3 regions of the Arthrobacter rhombi genome follow, and region 1 is predicted to be linked to each of the others. Evidence: riboswitches for the same ligand, from Rfam matches in the RefSeq annotation. Region 1 holds a riboswitch; each other region holds the start of a gene.
What was found. A riboswitch is a leader RNA that binds a small molecule or an ion and turns the genes downstream of it on or off. The one in region 1 is predicted to bind cyclic di-AMP.

Region 1 (4,498 bases):
CGCCGTCCTCACGCTGATCGGGCTCAAGGAAGCCGAACATAGCCCGGTCGGCATCACCCTGGCCGCCGTGAGCCTCGTGGTGATGCCATTTCTCAGCCTCCTCGAACGCCACGCAGGACGGGAACTGGGATCGGCCTCGGCCATTGCCGATTCAAAGCAGACCCTGATCTGCTCGTACCTTTCAGCTGCAGTCCTGGCGGGCTTGCTGCTCAACAGCCTCTTCGGCTGGAGCTGGGCCGATCCGGTAGCCGGCTTTGTCATCGCGGTATTCGCGGTCAGGGAAGGATTCGAGGCATGGATAGGGGAGGCATGCACGCAGCCCATGTCAGCCATATCCGGGGACAGGGAATCGTCTTCCGGCGAGGCGGGTTGCTGCTGACGCAGGCGTGGACCGGAAGCAGCCGCGATGGCCAGCTGGCGCCTGGCGGGCACGCCCGATCCTACCCGGCTGGATCCCTGCTTCCTTTGCAAGCGATGCCCCCGGATGCGTTCACCGACCAGAATTGCGCCAAAGGCGCTGCGCCTGATGGGAAGGAAGGAATGATGATTGAGCTGACGTCGACGTTGACGTGTCCTGCTTGCGGGTACGAAGCATCCTTGCGGATGCCCTCCGATTCCTGCCAGTTCTTCTGGGCGTGCCCAAATTGCACCAAGCGAATTCGGCCCGTTGCCGGCGATTGCTGCGTGTTCTGTTCCTACGGGACAGTACCTTGCCCCTCAAGGCAGGATTCGTCCACGTAAGAAAAAGCGGTGCCGACCGGTAACGTATCGTCCACCTGTTGCAAAAGATGGACCGCGGGAGGGCCCGGCGTGCTTGATTCCGTCCCGGACACATTGTTTTTCGGCGTAGGACAAGCCCTCTACCCGAAAGCGAACCATCTGAACGCATAAAAGCGCTCCCCAGCTGCTGGAACTGAATTATGGAGTCCAACAACTGGGGAGTAGTTCAAAGTGGCTCGGGCCCTTGCCCGGTTTTCCCTAGCCTACGTAGGTGTAGTAGCCCATCAACGGCCCATAGGGGCTGTCGGCTGGACGGACAACGGTGCCGACGGAGGGGTTCTGTGCGCCGATGATCTTACCGCCACCGATGTAGATACCGGCGTGGCTGCCGCCGTTCTGGTAGACCAGGTCGCCGGGCTTGGGGTTGGAGGTCTTCACGAACTTTCCACTGGTGCGGATGGCGGTCGTGTTGTGGGGCAGGCTGATGCCGGCCTTGCCGTAGATGTACTGGATGAAACCGGAGCAGTCCCAGCCCGAGGGGCTGCTGCCGCCCCACACGTAGGGTGTCCCCTCGTAGCTCATGGCCATGCCCGCGATCCCCGAGAGGCCCGCGCTGGATGTCGGGCTGGTTTCGGTCGTCTCCGGAGCGGGAGTGGAGGCCGTGGTGACCGTACCGGTCGACGAGGCGTTGTCGTTCGTGCTCGACGGCGCCGGCGTTGAGGACTGGCGGCTCTGGCGGGTCATCGCAGCGCCTGCGGCTGCTTCCTCGCGCTCGGCAGATGCGGCGGCTTCCGTCTGGGCGTCTATGCGGTCCGCGGCGGCTTGGTGTTCAGCGGCATCCTGGGCTGCTTCGCGTTCGGCTGCGGCCTTGCGCATTGCTGCGCGGTGGGCCGATCCGTCGGTGGACTTGACGTCGGCGACGGATACCTTGATCTGCTTCAGCTCTTGCGGCTTGGCGTCCGCAACGGTGACGGCGGCGGGGGAGTCCACGGAAGTGCGCAGGATGTCAGCTGCCGGGGCCTTGCCTGCTTCGCGGGCGGACGGGGCGCCCTCGGCGGGAACGCCGAGGGTCAGCACGAGGCCGGAGGCCGCGGCGATGACTGCGGCCTGGCGGCCAACTGAGCCGGCGTTGGAGGAGACTGCCTTGGAGATAGAGCCCAAGGGGTTGCTGCGGACGGGCGCGGCGCGGTGGCGGCCCAGGTGTCGCTTGGTCATGTGTTGGTTACCTCTCCCAATGCCTGCGGGGTTAGCTGTCGGGTTCGAGTGGGAGCCACTCGGCGTCCCGCGCTGACAAGGCAGCGCGAGGCGCTTAACCCCAAGGGCCCGGTGGGCCCGGATTTGGTTCCCCCGCCACTGCCAGAAGCTTCGCGAACGGACCCGAAGTGGTGGCAGTGCTCGGCAATCCACTTGGGTGTGCCGGGCTCATAGGAAGCCCGGCACGCAGACGAATTTACATGAAAGAACTGTAAAAGTCACGAAATGGTTACGGATTGATGTAGGACGTGTCACGACGGCCGCAGGCTTGGCGCGGACCGGGCGATGGTGGGATTGGGCACCAGGTCTTGATATATACCCCCGGGGGGTATATCTTGGGGGCATGGAAACAGAAGGAAGGCACCACGGCCACGTCGACACGCAGGCCGGACCCGCGGGCCATGACGACCACGCGCCCATGGATCACAGCGGGCAGGGCCATGGCGGCCACCACGGGCACGGGGACCACGTGGGCCAGTTCCGCCGCTTGTTCTGGATCATGCTGGTCATCGCCGTACCGGTGGTCGGGTTCAGTACCATGTTCGCCTCGATCATCGGCTACCAGCTGCCCCAGGCGCCCTGGATCTTGTGGATCTCCCCGATCCTGGGCACCATCATGTACGTGTGGGGCGGCAAGCCGTTCCTGACCGGCGCGGCCGGCGAACTCAAGGACCGCAAGCCGGGGATGATGTTGTTGATCGCCCTGGCGATCACCGTGGCGTTCCTGGCTTCCTGGGGTGCCCATCTGGGCCTGCTGGACCACGGCCTGGACTTCTGGTGGGAACTGGCCCTGTTGATCGTCATCATGCTGTTGGGCCACTGGATCGAGATGCGCTCCCTGGCACAGACGTCCTCCGCCCTGGATTCGCTGGCGGCCCTGCTGCCCGACGAGGCGGAAAAGCTCGTCGACGGCCAGGCGGTCCCCATTGCCCCCGCCGACCTCGTGGTCGGGGATGTGGTCATTGTCCGTCCCGGGGGCCGCGTACCCGCCGACGGCCGCGTGGTCGAAGGCACTGCCGACGTCGACGAGTCGATGATCACTGGTGAGTCCCGCCCGGTCCGGCGGGGACCGGGCGATCAGGTGGTGGCCGGTACGGTGGCCACGGACACCGCGCTGCGCGTGGAGATCACCGCCATCGGCGACGATACCGCGTTGGCGGGGATCCAGCGTCTGGTCACCGAGGCCCAGGGCTCCTCATCACGGGCCCAGCGCATCGCCGACACCGCGGCCGGCTGGCTGTTCTGGTTCGCGCTCGGGGCGGCCGTCATCACGGCGGTCGTCTGGGGTCTGCTGGGCTTCCCGGATGATGCCGTCATCCTGACGATCACCGTCCTGGTCATCGCCTGCCCCCACGCACTGGGTCTGGCGATCCCCCTGGTGGTCTCCATCGCCACCGAACGTGCCGCCCGCGGTGGCGTCCTGGTCAAGGACCGCCTCGCCCTGGAGAGCATGCGCACCGTGACCTCGGTCCTCTTCGACAAGACCGGTACCCTGACCCGGGGCGAGCCCGTCCTGTCCAAGGCCCTGCCGGCCGAGGGCGAAGACGAGCGGGAGGTCCTGGCCGTTGCCGCTGCCGCTGAGGCCGACAGCGAGCACCCGCTGGCCAAGGCGATCGTCGCCGCGGCCAGGGACCGCGGAATCGAACCCCGGACGGCAACGGATTTCAAGGCCTCCACGGCGCTGGGCGTGGACGCGGACGTCGGCGGCTCCAGGATCAGCGTCGGCGGCCCCGGCATGCTCGAACAACACGGGGCAGCCCCTTTGCCCGAGACCGAGGGATGGAAGGCCGAGGGGGCGATCATCCTTCACGTGCTCAGGGACGGTGCGGTGATCGGCGCGCTGGGCCTGGCCGATGAGGTCCGCCCGGAATCACGCGAAGCGGTCCGGGCCCTGCATGCACTGGATATCGAGGTGGTCATGATCACCGGCGACGCCGAGGCCGTGGCCCGCTCCGTGGCCGGCGAGTTGGGCATCGACCGCGTGTTCGCCGGGGTGCGCCCGGAGAACAAGGAGGAGAAGGTCGCCGAGCTGCAGCGCGAAGGCCGCAAGGTCGCGATGGTCGGCGACGGTGTCAACGACGCCCCCGCGTTGGCCCGGGCCGATGTCGGCATTGCCATCGGGGCTGGTACGGACGTGGCCATCGCCTCGGCGGGGGTGATCCTGGCCAGCGATGATCCCCGTTCGGTGCTTTCGGTCATCGAGCTCTCCCGTGCCAGCTACCGCAAGATGAAGCAGAACCTGTGGTGGGCGGCCGGCTACAACCTGGTCTCCGTTCCGCTGGCGGCCGGCGTCCTGGCCCCAGTCGGTTTCGTGATGCCCATGGCGGTCGGTGCCCTGTTGATGTCGGCTTCCACCGTCGTGGTCGCCTTGAACGCGCAGCTGCTACGCCGCCTGGACCTGGCCCCCGGAGCCAGCACGGCCGAGGCGCTGCGCCGGTCACCGTCCCCGGAGCGGGAACCGGCCACTGTGTAGGCGTTGCCGGCCCCACACGGGAAACAAGAACCGATGGGAGCACCCACGGGC
Region 2 (4,498 bases), on a different contig from region 1:
CACGTCCCCATCCCGTGCATGGTCCAGCGCTTCGCGGAGTCCCGGCCGCTCGGTGGTCGAGCCGGATTTCCTGTCCACATAGATATGACGATCGGCGACGCCCTCGGCGCGCAGGGCATCGATCTGCCGGTCGAGGTCCTGTTTCGCAGTCGAAACGCGCGCATACCCAATGTCCATGCGGCCATGGTATCGGAAGTCGTGCTCGTACGGTTCTTCCGGGACGATCTTTTGGGCTTAGTTCTGGAACAATAATCCGGGGCGTGTCCGTTCGTGCCGGCATGGTGGGCAGGGGGTGTTCCACTTCCAAGGAAGTGGAACATCTAAGTTCAGGCCCTCTTTATCTACCTGCCACGCCGAGTGCCACCAACCTCCATGGGCAGGACACCTGGGTGCTCCCTGCCACGTGTCGGCTGAGCCGCAGCTAGTGGCGTGCTTGCAGGAGGCCGGCTTCCTGGGACCCAGAACATGGCAACCGTCGCCGCCTTCGGGAGAGACCGCGTGGACCAAGGGGCAGGACGCGTGAGCGGCCCCGGCGTCTGGCCCTGGAACGACGAAGAGGGCCCATCCGGGTAATGGATGGGCCCTCTTTCGTATCCTGTCTAGCCTACGTAGGTGTAGTAGCCCATCAACGGGCCGTACGGGCTGTCGGCCGGACGGACAACGGTGCCGACGGAGGGGTTCTGCGCGCCGATGATCTTGCCGCCACCGATGTAGATACCAGCGTGGCTGCCACCGTTCTGGTAGACCAGGTCGCCGGGCTTGGGATTGGAGGTCTTCACGAACTTTCCACTGGTGCGGATGGCGGTCGTGTTGTGGGGCAGGCTGATGCCGGCCTTGCCGTAGATGTACTGGATGAAGCCGGAGCAGTCCCAGCCCGAGGGGCTGCTTCCGCCCCACACGTAGGGTGTCCCCTTGTAGCTCATGGCCATGCCCGCGATCCCCGAGAGGCCCGCGCTGGATGCCGGGCTGGCTTCGGCCTTCTCCGGAGCGGGAGTGGAGGCCGTGGTGACCGTACCGGTCGACGAGGCGTTGTCGTTCGTGCTAGACGGCGCCGGCGTCGAGGACTGGCGGCTCTGGCGGGTCATCGCAGCGCCTGCGGCTGCTTCCTCGCGCTCGGCAGCTGCGGCGGCTTCCGTCTGGGCGTCTGCGCGGTCCGCGGCGGCCTCGCGTTCAGCGGCCTCCTGGGCTGCTTCGCGTTCGGCTGCGGCCTTGCGCAATGCTGCGCGGTGGGCCGATCCGTCGGTGGACTTGACGTCGGCGACGGAGACCTTGATCTGCTTCAGCTCTTGTGGCTTGGCGTCCGCAACGGTGACGGCGGCGGGGGAGTCCACGGAAGTGCGCAGGATGTCAGCTGCCGGGGCCTTGGCGGCTTCACGGGCGGACGGCGCGCCCTCGGCCGGAACGCCGAGGGTCAGCACGAGGCCGGAAGCCGCGGCGATGACTGCGGCCTGGCGGCCAACTGAGCCGGCGTTGGAGGAGACTGCCTTGGAGATCGAGCCCAAGGGGTTGCTGCGGACGGGCATGGCGCGGTGGCGGCCCAAGTGTCGCTTGGTCATGTGTTGGTTACCTCTCCCAATGCCTGCGGGGTTAGCTGTCGGGTTCGAGTGGGAGCCACTCGGCGTCCCGCGCTGACAAGTCAGCGCGAGGCGCTTAACCCCAAGGGCCCGGTGGGCCCGGATTTGGTTCCCCCGCCACTGCCAGCAATTGCGTGAACGGACCCCGCAGTGGTGGCAGTGTTCGGCAATCCACTTGGGTGTGCCGGGCTCATAGGAAGCCCGGCACGGGAACGAATTTACATGAAACGGATGTAAAAGTCACGAATTGATTACGGAACCGTGTCCTTTTGGTCTCGACGACCTTTCCCTCCCTGGCCGTTGGTTCCGAGCGGTGATGCAAGACGATGGTCCTCGAAGTCTTCCTGGCGGTACACGGTAAGCGGAAAGTGCAGCCACAACGCACGATCGACCACGCCCGCCATCCCGCGTGGTTGGCCCGATGACCGAAGCGGTTCACCCGGCGACGGCGAACCAGATTCCGGCCCCGACGGCCCCGGCTGCGAGGACCAGGGCACCGAGCACCATAGCGGTGGCCACCACGGTGCGGGCAACCTCCCGTGGCGCCGTGGACAAACCGGTGCTGCAGTCCCCGGCGGGGTGGAAGGCGGGGCGGATGAGCCTGAGGTAGTAGACAAGGCTCAGCACCGTGTTGGCTGCGGCGAACACGACCAGCCAGGACATGCCGCCATTCCAGGCGACGGTGAACACGGCGACCTTTCCCAGGAACACCGCCGTGGGCGGTGTTCCCACGAGGCTGAGGGCCCCCACGACGAGGGAACCGGTCAGCCACGGGTGCCCCCGTGCCAATCCCACCCAGTCGCCCAGCTCTTCGCGCCGGGGGAAGCAGGCGACGACGGCGAACACGGCCAGGTTCGTTAGCGCGTAGAAGACGATGTAGGCCAACAGGGCCACCGAGGCGCCCTCGCTGCGGGTGATGACGGCAACGGGCATCAGCAGGTAGCCGACCTGGCTGACCGTCGACCAGCCCAGCAGACGCCTGACGTTCTCCTGCGCCAACGCGGCAAGGTTTCCGATGCCCATGCTGGCCGCTGCGAGCACGGCCACGAGCAGCGGGACATCCACCGTGGCGGGCATGAGTGCCACCAGCCGGCCCATGGCCACGAGTGCTCCGATCTTCGGCACGGTCGTGATGAACGCTGCGATGCCTATCCCAGAGGCCTGGCTGGCGTCGGGGATCCAGAAGTGGCCGGGCACCGCACCGGCCTTGAAGGTCAAGCCGATGAGGACCGCCACGGCCCCGCCGGCGACGGCGGCCTGCGGGGCCTGGGGAAGAGCCTCCGTCATGCCCGCGTAGCCGCTCGTGCCGGCAACTGCGGTCAGCACGGCAACGCCTGCCATGAGCAGGACTCCGGACAGGGCGCCGATGAGGTAGGTCTTAAGGGTTGCCTCGGCGGCCATCCCGCTGCGCGATAGGCCGATCAGCGCGTACAGGGGGATGCTCGCCAGCAGGTACCCGGCGACCAGGACCAGCAGGTCGGTCGTCCCCCCGATCACGACTGTTCCGAGCGTGGCCAGCAACAACAGGGCATAGGTTTCGCTTTCACGCGCCGTGCCGGCGAATTCATGCCGGCCGAGCAGGACCACCACGAGCGTGGCCAGCGGGGCCGCCATCCGAACGACCGCAGTGGACGGGTCCAGTGCGTAGGTTCCACTGAAGATCGACTCCGGCCCTCCCGGCACTGCCGCCATCCCGGTCGCTGCGCTGGCGACCAGGGCACCGAGGGTGAGCCAGCGGGTGGGATGCTGGCGGGTGCGGGGCAGGAAGCTGCCGCCCAGCAGCACCAGCACTGCCGTGGCGAGCAGGATGATCTCTGGCAGCAGCGCCGGGTAGTCCATGTCCATTGCCATTGCCGTCATGGGCCCAGGCTGACGACGAGGTTCTGCGCCGCGGGTCCGATCATCGCCAGCAGCGGGCCGGGGATGAGACCGATGAGCACGGACAGCCCCATCAGGATGGCCAGGGCCGTGCTCTCGCGGGGGCGCAGGTCGCTGAAACCGACGGACAGTTCCCGTGTCTGGCCCGTGAACACGTGCTGGAATGCGCGCAAGAAAAGGACTGCGGTGATCAGGATGCCGGGAAGGGCCACCAGGGCCCAGGGGGTGGTTCCGATGCTGCCGGTGAAGATCTGGAATTCGGCGATGAAGCCGCTGAAGCCCGGAAGTCCGAGCGAGGCGAATGCGGCGATCGCGAAGAACCCGGCGAACCGTGGTGCGGGGTGGGCCAGGCCACCATACCGGCGCAGGTCGTAGCTTCCGGTGCGGTCGTGGAAGACACCGGCGAGCAGGAACAGGGCCCCGGTGACCAGGCCGTGGGAGACCATTTGGGTTACGGCCCCGACGATGGCCAGCTGCTGTGCTTCGGCGTTGTTGGCACCCAGGACGCCGGCGGCGCCGACAGCGAGCACGACGTAGCCCATGTGGTTGACGGAGGTGAAGGCGATCATGCGCTTGATGTCTGTCTGCACGACCGCGACGAGGGCGCCGTAGAGGACCGAGACGATGCCGATCGCGACGACCACCCACGCCCACGCCCGCCAAATGTCCGGGAGCATGGGCATCGCGATCCTGACGAAGCCGTAGGTGCCCATCTTCAGCAACAGGCCGGCCAGGACGACCGAGCCGATGGCCGGGGCATCGGTGTGTGCCGGTGGCAGCCAGGAGTGGAAAGGGAAGGTCGGTGTCTTCACGGCCAGGCCCAGGATGACCGCCGCCAGCACGAAGCCGCCCGCCAGCGGGGTTCCGGTGAAGGCGTCCTGGCGGGAGAGTTCCACCATGTCGAAGGTGTGGGGGGCGGCACCGAGATAGAGGCCGATGAATCCCAACAGCAGGGACAGGGAACCCATGAAGGTGTAGATGAAGAACACCAGTGCGGAGCGACGTTGGTTTCCGTGTCCCCAGCCGGCAATGACGAAGTACATGCC
Region 3 (4,498 bases), on a different contig from region 1:
TAGAGTTGGATCCACGGGTCCACCGTCCATCGCCCCGCCCTACAGGAGTGCCACGCAGTGACAGATCTGATCGACACCACCGAGATGTACTTGAGGACCATTCTGGAACTCGAGGAAGAGGAAATCACGGCATTGCGCGCTCGCATTGCCGAGCGGCTGGATCATTCCGGCCCCACGGTCTCCCAGACGGTGGCCCGGATGGAACGCGACGGGCTGGTCGTGGTGACCCCCGACCGCCATCTGGAGCTGACGGCCGCCGGACGCGAACGCGCCACCTCGGTCATGCGCAAGCACCGCCTGGCGGAGCGCTTGTTGGCCGACGTCATCGGGCTCGAATGGGAGTACGTCCACGACGAGGCCTGCCGCTGGGAACACGTGATGAGCGAGCGCGTGGAGAAGCGCCTCTACAACCTGCTCGGCCAGCCCACGGATTCGCCCTATGGCAACCCGATCCCCGGCTTGGAGATCCTCGGCGGACCCGCAGCCCATGAATTCGCCCTCGGCGTACAGAACCTCGAGGCCGCACTGCTGGCCGGGAACACCGGGCCCGTCGCCGTCGAACGCCTGGCCGAGGCCATCCAGGTCGACCCGGAACTGCTGGCACAACTGAACGACGGCGGAATCCGCCCGGGTGCACAGGTCACCCTGGAGCGAGCCGGCGAGTACGTCGTCGTGCGGGTACAGGGCATCGAAGGAGCCCTGGAGCTGCCGGTGGAGGTCAGCGCCCACGTCTTCGTGGCCCGGGACGCTTGATAACGGAACTGTTACTTCGTATTCGATTAAGATACCGTTGGTAACAGATGGGGATTCGTCCCGATCACCCCTTCCGACCGCCTGATCCTGCCTGCGGAACGGGTCCGTTCGCTTGACAGGCAGGGGTGGAGAACCCAATTTTTTGCGGTCCGTTGTGCCGGGATGTCCCGGCGCCGGCCCTCTCGGGGTGAAGCCGCATCGCAGCCCGGCTGTGTGCGGCCGGGCCTGACCGGCCCGAATCCGACAGCTAACTCCGCAGGCGCCCATGAGAGGTCCCTTTGACAGATCACAAGCGTTCAGGTCGTCGTGCTGCCGTCGCCCCCGAGGCAACTGAGCCCGCCGCCGCACCCGACGCCGGCTGTTACCTGCCGCGCCGCTTCGACGGCGCCATGCGATACGCCCCCACGGCACATCCCGCTCGCCGTGAGTCCGTTGTACCCCTAGCCGATCTCGACCCCGCCGCTCCCGTGGCGGACATCATCCCCCTGTTGGCCGACGCCACGCCTGCGCAGGCGCCTGCCGCCTCGGTCAGGAACCGGGGAAGTTTCGATGCGACGGTCATCGGTCTGCCCGAGGGTACACGGGCGGTAGCCGCTGAGGCCCGTCCCGCCGTACCCTCCCGGAAGCCGCGCGGTGGGGAAGCCGCGAAGCGTCCGGTCCTGGCCTGGAGCCATCGGTTCGCCGCCGTTGCGGCGGTATCCGGGCTGGCGCTGGCCGCCGCCTACCCGACCTTGGTCGGCAGCGACGAGGCGCCCGCCGAGCGCGTCGCCCACGAGACGGCGGCACAGGTCGCCGACGTGAACGTCCCGGGAACCGACGACTACTCAATCGTCCGCGCTTCGGTGTCCAGCAGCTTCAGCAAGGACGACCAGCTCAGCTACCTGATGTCTGCCTCCGGCGGGAACATCAACACCATCGACACGCACGGCGTGCTGGCCCAACCGGTCAACCACGTGCGGATCACCTCCCCCTTCGGTGCGCGGGCCAACCCGACCGGTGAGGGTGCACAGGTCCATATTGGCCAGGACTACGGCGTTCCCTGTGGAACTCCTGTCAAGGCATCGGCCTCGGGGACAGTTGTCCAGGCCGAGATGGCCGGGCATTCGGGGAACCGGGTGCGCATTGACCACGGCAATGGCCTGGAAACCACCTACAACCACAACACCAGTTTGAAGGTGGCGGTGGGGCAGAAGGTCAAGCGCGGGGACGTGGTGTCCATCAGTGGCACGACCGGCAACTCGACCGGTTGCCATCTGCACCTTGAGGTGCTGGTCGACGGTCACGCCGTGGACCCTGCAGGGTGGCTCTGAGCCCTGCAAATCACGGGCCGTGATCGGGAAATAACCGTTTCGTGACCGGAACGTGACTTTTACAGCCGTTTCATATAAAGTTGTCGACGTGCCAGGCCGCATAGGGGCCAGGCGCACTCGAGCAGATTGCCGAATACTGCCACTGCCCGAGGTCCGTTCGCAAATCATCGCTTGGCAGTAGCGGGGGAACCACATTTCGGGTCCACAAGGATCCTTGGGGTTAAGTGTCACGGTCCGTTCTCTGGACCTGACACCGAGTGACTCCCACTCGAATCCGACAGCTCACCTCGTAGGCATTGGGAGAGGTAATCAATACATGACTAAGCGTCAAGCCCTGGGCCGCCACCGCGCCATGCCCGTCCGCACCAACCCGTTGGGGTCCATCTCCAAGGCAGTGTCCTCCAACGCCGGCTCCGTCGGCCGCCAGGCTGCAGTCATTGCCGCCGCGTCCGGCCTCGTGCTGACCCTCGGCGTTCCGGCCCAGGCCACCACGGCAGCCCGCGCCGCCGACAAGGCCCCCGTCACCGACATCCAGCGTGCGTCCGTGGCCACCCCGGCTTCCGTGACCGTGCCGGCCACCAAGAAGGCGGCCGACTCGATCAGGATCGCTGTCGCCCCGATCAAGTCGACCGACGGCTCTGCCCACCGCGCAGCAGTGGCCGAGGCCAAGGCCAAGGACAAGGCCGAGCGTGAAGCCGCTGCAGAGCGTCGCCAGGCTGCCCAGGACGCTGCCGCCGAGCGCGAAGCCGCTCAGGAAGCCGCCTCCAACCGCCAGGAAGCCGCTGCCCCGCAGGCCTCCACCTCGCGTAGCACCTCGAACTCCGCTTCGACCTCCAGCACCCCGCAGCGCTCCTCGAGCTCCGCGTCCACCTCCAGCTCGAACGTCACCACCGCATCCGCCGGTACCGTGACCAAGACGGCCGAGGCAGCCCCCGCAGCAGTCAGCGGCGGCAACTCCAGCATCGCCAGCATGGCCAAGTCCTACCTGGGCACCCCGTACGTCTTCGGCGGCTCCACCCCGGGCGGCTGGGACTGCTCCGGCTTCGTGCAGTACGTCTACGGCAAGGCCGGCGTGAGCCTGCCGCACAACGCCCGCGCACAGCGTGCCTCCGGCAAGTTCGTCCGCACCTCCAACCCGCAGCCGGGCGACCTGGTCTTCCAGAGCAACGACTCGCACGTCGGCATCTACATCGGTGGCGGCAAGATGATCGGCGCGCAGAACCCGAGCGTCGGCACCGTCGTCCGCGACACCACGGGCCCCTACGCGGCCCCGCTGGTCGGCTACTACACGCTGGCCCGCTAAGCAACAACACATCTAGTGGAGTCCTCACCCAGTTGGGTGGGGACTCCCGTGGTTTAAAACGCATTCGTGTCGCCGGTGAACGGCTCCGAACCGGTCGCTGAACCGCCGGGGCACGCGACGTGAACACGAACCCGGGACGCCAAGGACATGGCAACGGGAGCCGCGCCGCACTCCCCAGGGTGGTCCCGCCGGGCTTAGGCTGGTGCCCGATGGCCCTTGCACGGCGCCCGGGTCAGACGGCTTGGCTAGGCGGTCCGGGTGCACTCCACGACGAGGAACGCTGATGCGAACCCTGGTACTGAATGCAGGATACGAACCACTGGCGGTGGTGACCTTCCGCCGCGCACTGCTGCTGGTGCTCACGGGGAAGGCCAGCGTCCTGGCCGAGGTGGGCGAGCCGGTGGCCACGCCACGAATGGTCTTGGGCCGTCCCTCGGTCATCCTGCTCAATCGCTACGTCAAGGTTCCCTACCGTGAAGCGGTCAACGTGACCCGGCGTGGGGTGCTGCGCCGCGATGGACGCCGGTGTGGGTACTGCGGCAAGGCGGCAACCACCGTGGACCACATCATGCCGAGGTCGCGGGGTGGAGCCAACAGCTGGGAGAACCTGGTGGCCTGCTGCCTGGGATGCAACAGCACCAAAGGGGACAAGACGTTGCGTCAACTGGGCTGGACCCTGAGGGTGAGGCCAACGAGCCCGCGGGGTCTACAGTGGTTCATCACCGAGCTGGAACGTCCCGCTCCCGAATGGACGGATTTCCTGGCAGGAAGGGCAGCATGAATTTTGACGCCATCGTCGTCGCCGGTGGACGGGGCAAGCGCCTCGGGGGAACCGACAAGCCGCTCCTGCACCACGGCGGGGCCACGCTTCTGGACCATGCACTCCGTGCCACCGCGGAGGCGCAACGCATTGCCGTGGTGGGCCCCACCGAGTTGAACCCGGTCATCGCCGACTATGCAGCGGAGGCGGATGCCGGCCAGATCATCACGCTGACCCGGGAGTACCCGGCCTTCGCCGGACCGGCGGCGGCCGTGGCTGCCGGCATGCGCGCGCTCGGTGACGGTGCCGCCGACGAAGTGCCCCCGGCGGGGGAACACGCGCCGCTGACGTTGATTCTTGCCGCCGACCTCA

Region 2: it holds a riboswitch for cyclic di-AMP, as region 1 does, so the genes downstream of both, ABD088_RS14180 (C40 family peptidase) here and ABD088_RS17140 (C40 family peptidase) in region 1, are expected to answer to the same signal.
Region 3: it holds a riboswitch for cyclic di-AMP, as region 1 does, so the genes downstream of both, ABD088_RS09685 (C40 family peptidase) here and ABD088_RS17140 (C40 family peptidase) in region 1, are expected to answer to the same signal.

Annotation. Positions count from the first base shown of each region.
Region 1 covers NZ_BAAAIV010000025.1:295,852-300,349, reverse strand. Annotated here, with positions in the region: gene ABD088_RS17150 (cation diffusion facilitator family transporter) at 1-379, shown strand, start outside; gene ABD088_RS17290 (GDCCVxC domain-containing (seleno)protein) at 295-741, shown strand; gene ABD088_RS17140 (C40 family peptidase) at 979-1,935, opposite strand; cyclic di-AMP (ydaO/yuaA leader) riboswitch at 1,942-2,107, opposite strand; gene ABD088_RS17135 (heavy metal translocating P-type ATPase) at 2,318-4,447, shown strand.
Region 2 covers NZ_BAAAIV010000018.1:4,651-9,148, forward strand. Annotated here, with positions in the region: gene ABD088_RS14175 (recombinase family protein) at 1-177, opposite strand, end outside; gene ABD088_RS14180 (C40 family peptidase) at 600-1,556, opposite strand; cyclic di-AMP (ydaO/yuaA leader) riboswitch at 1,563-1,713, opposite strand; gene ABD088_RS14185 (NADH-quinone oxidoreductase subunit N) at 2,010-3,434, opposite strand; gene ABD088_RS14190 (complex I subunit 4 family protein) at 3,431-4,498, opposite strand, start outside.
Region 3 covers NZ_BAAAIV010000011.1:50,824-55,321, forward strand. Annotated here, with positions in the region: gene ABD088_RS09675 (iron-dependent transcriptional repressor DtxR) at 58-753, shown strand; cyclic di-AMP (ydaO/yuaA leader) riboswitch at 853-1,030, shown strand; gene ABD088_RS09680 (M23 family metallopeptidase) at 1,032-2,063, shown strand; cyclic di-AMP (ydaO/yuaA leader) riboswitch at 2,197-2,373, shown strand; gene ABD088_RS09685 (C40 family peptidase) at 2,380-3,366, shown strand; gene ABD088_RS09690 (HNH endonuclease) at 3,650-4,147, shown strand; gene mobA (molybdenum cofactor guanylyltransferase) at 4,144-4,498, shown strand, end outside.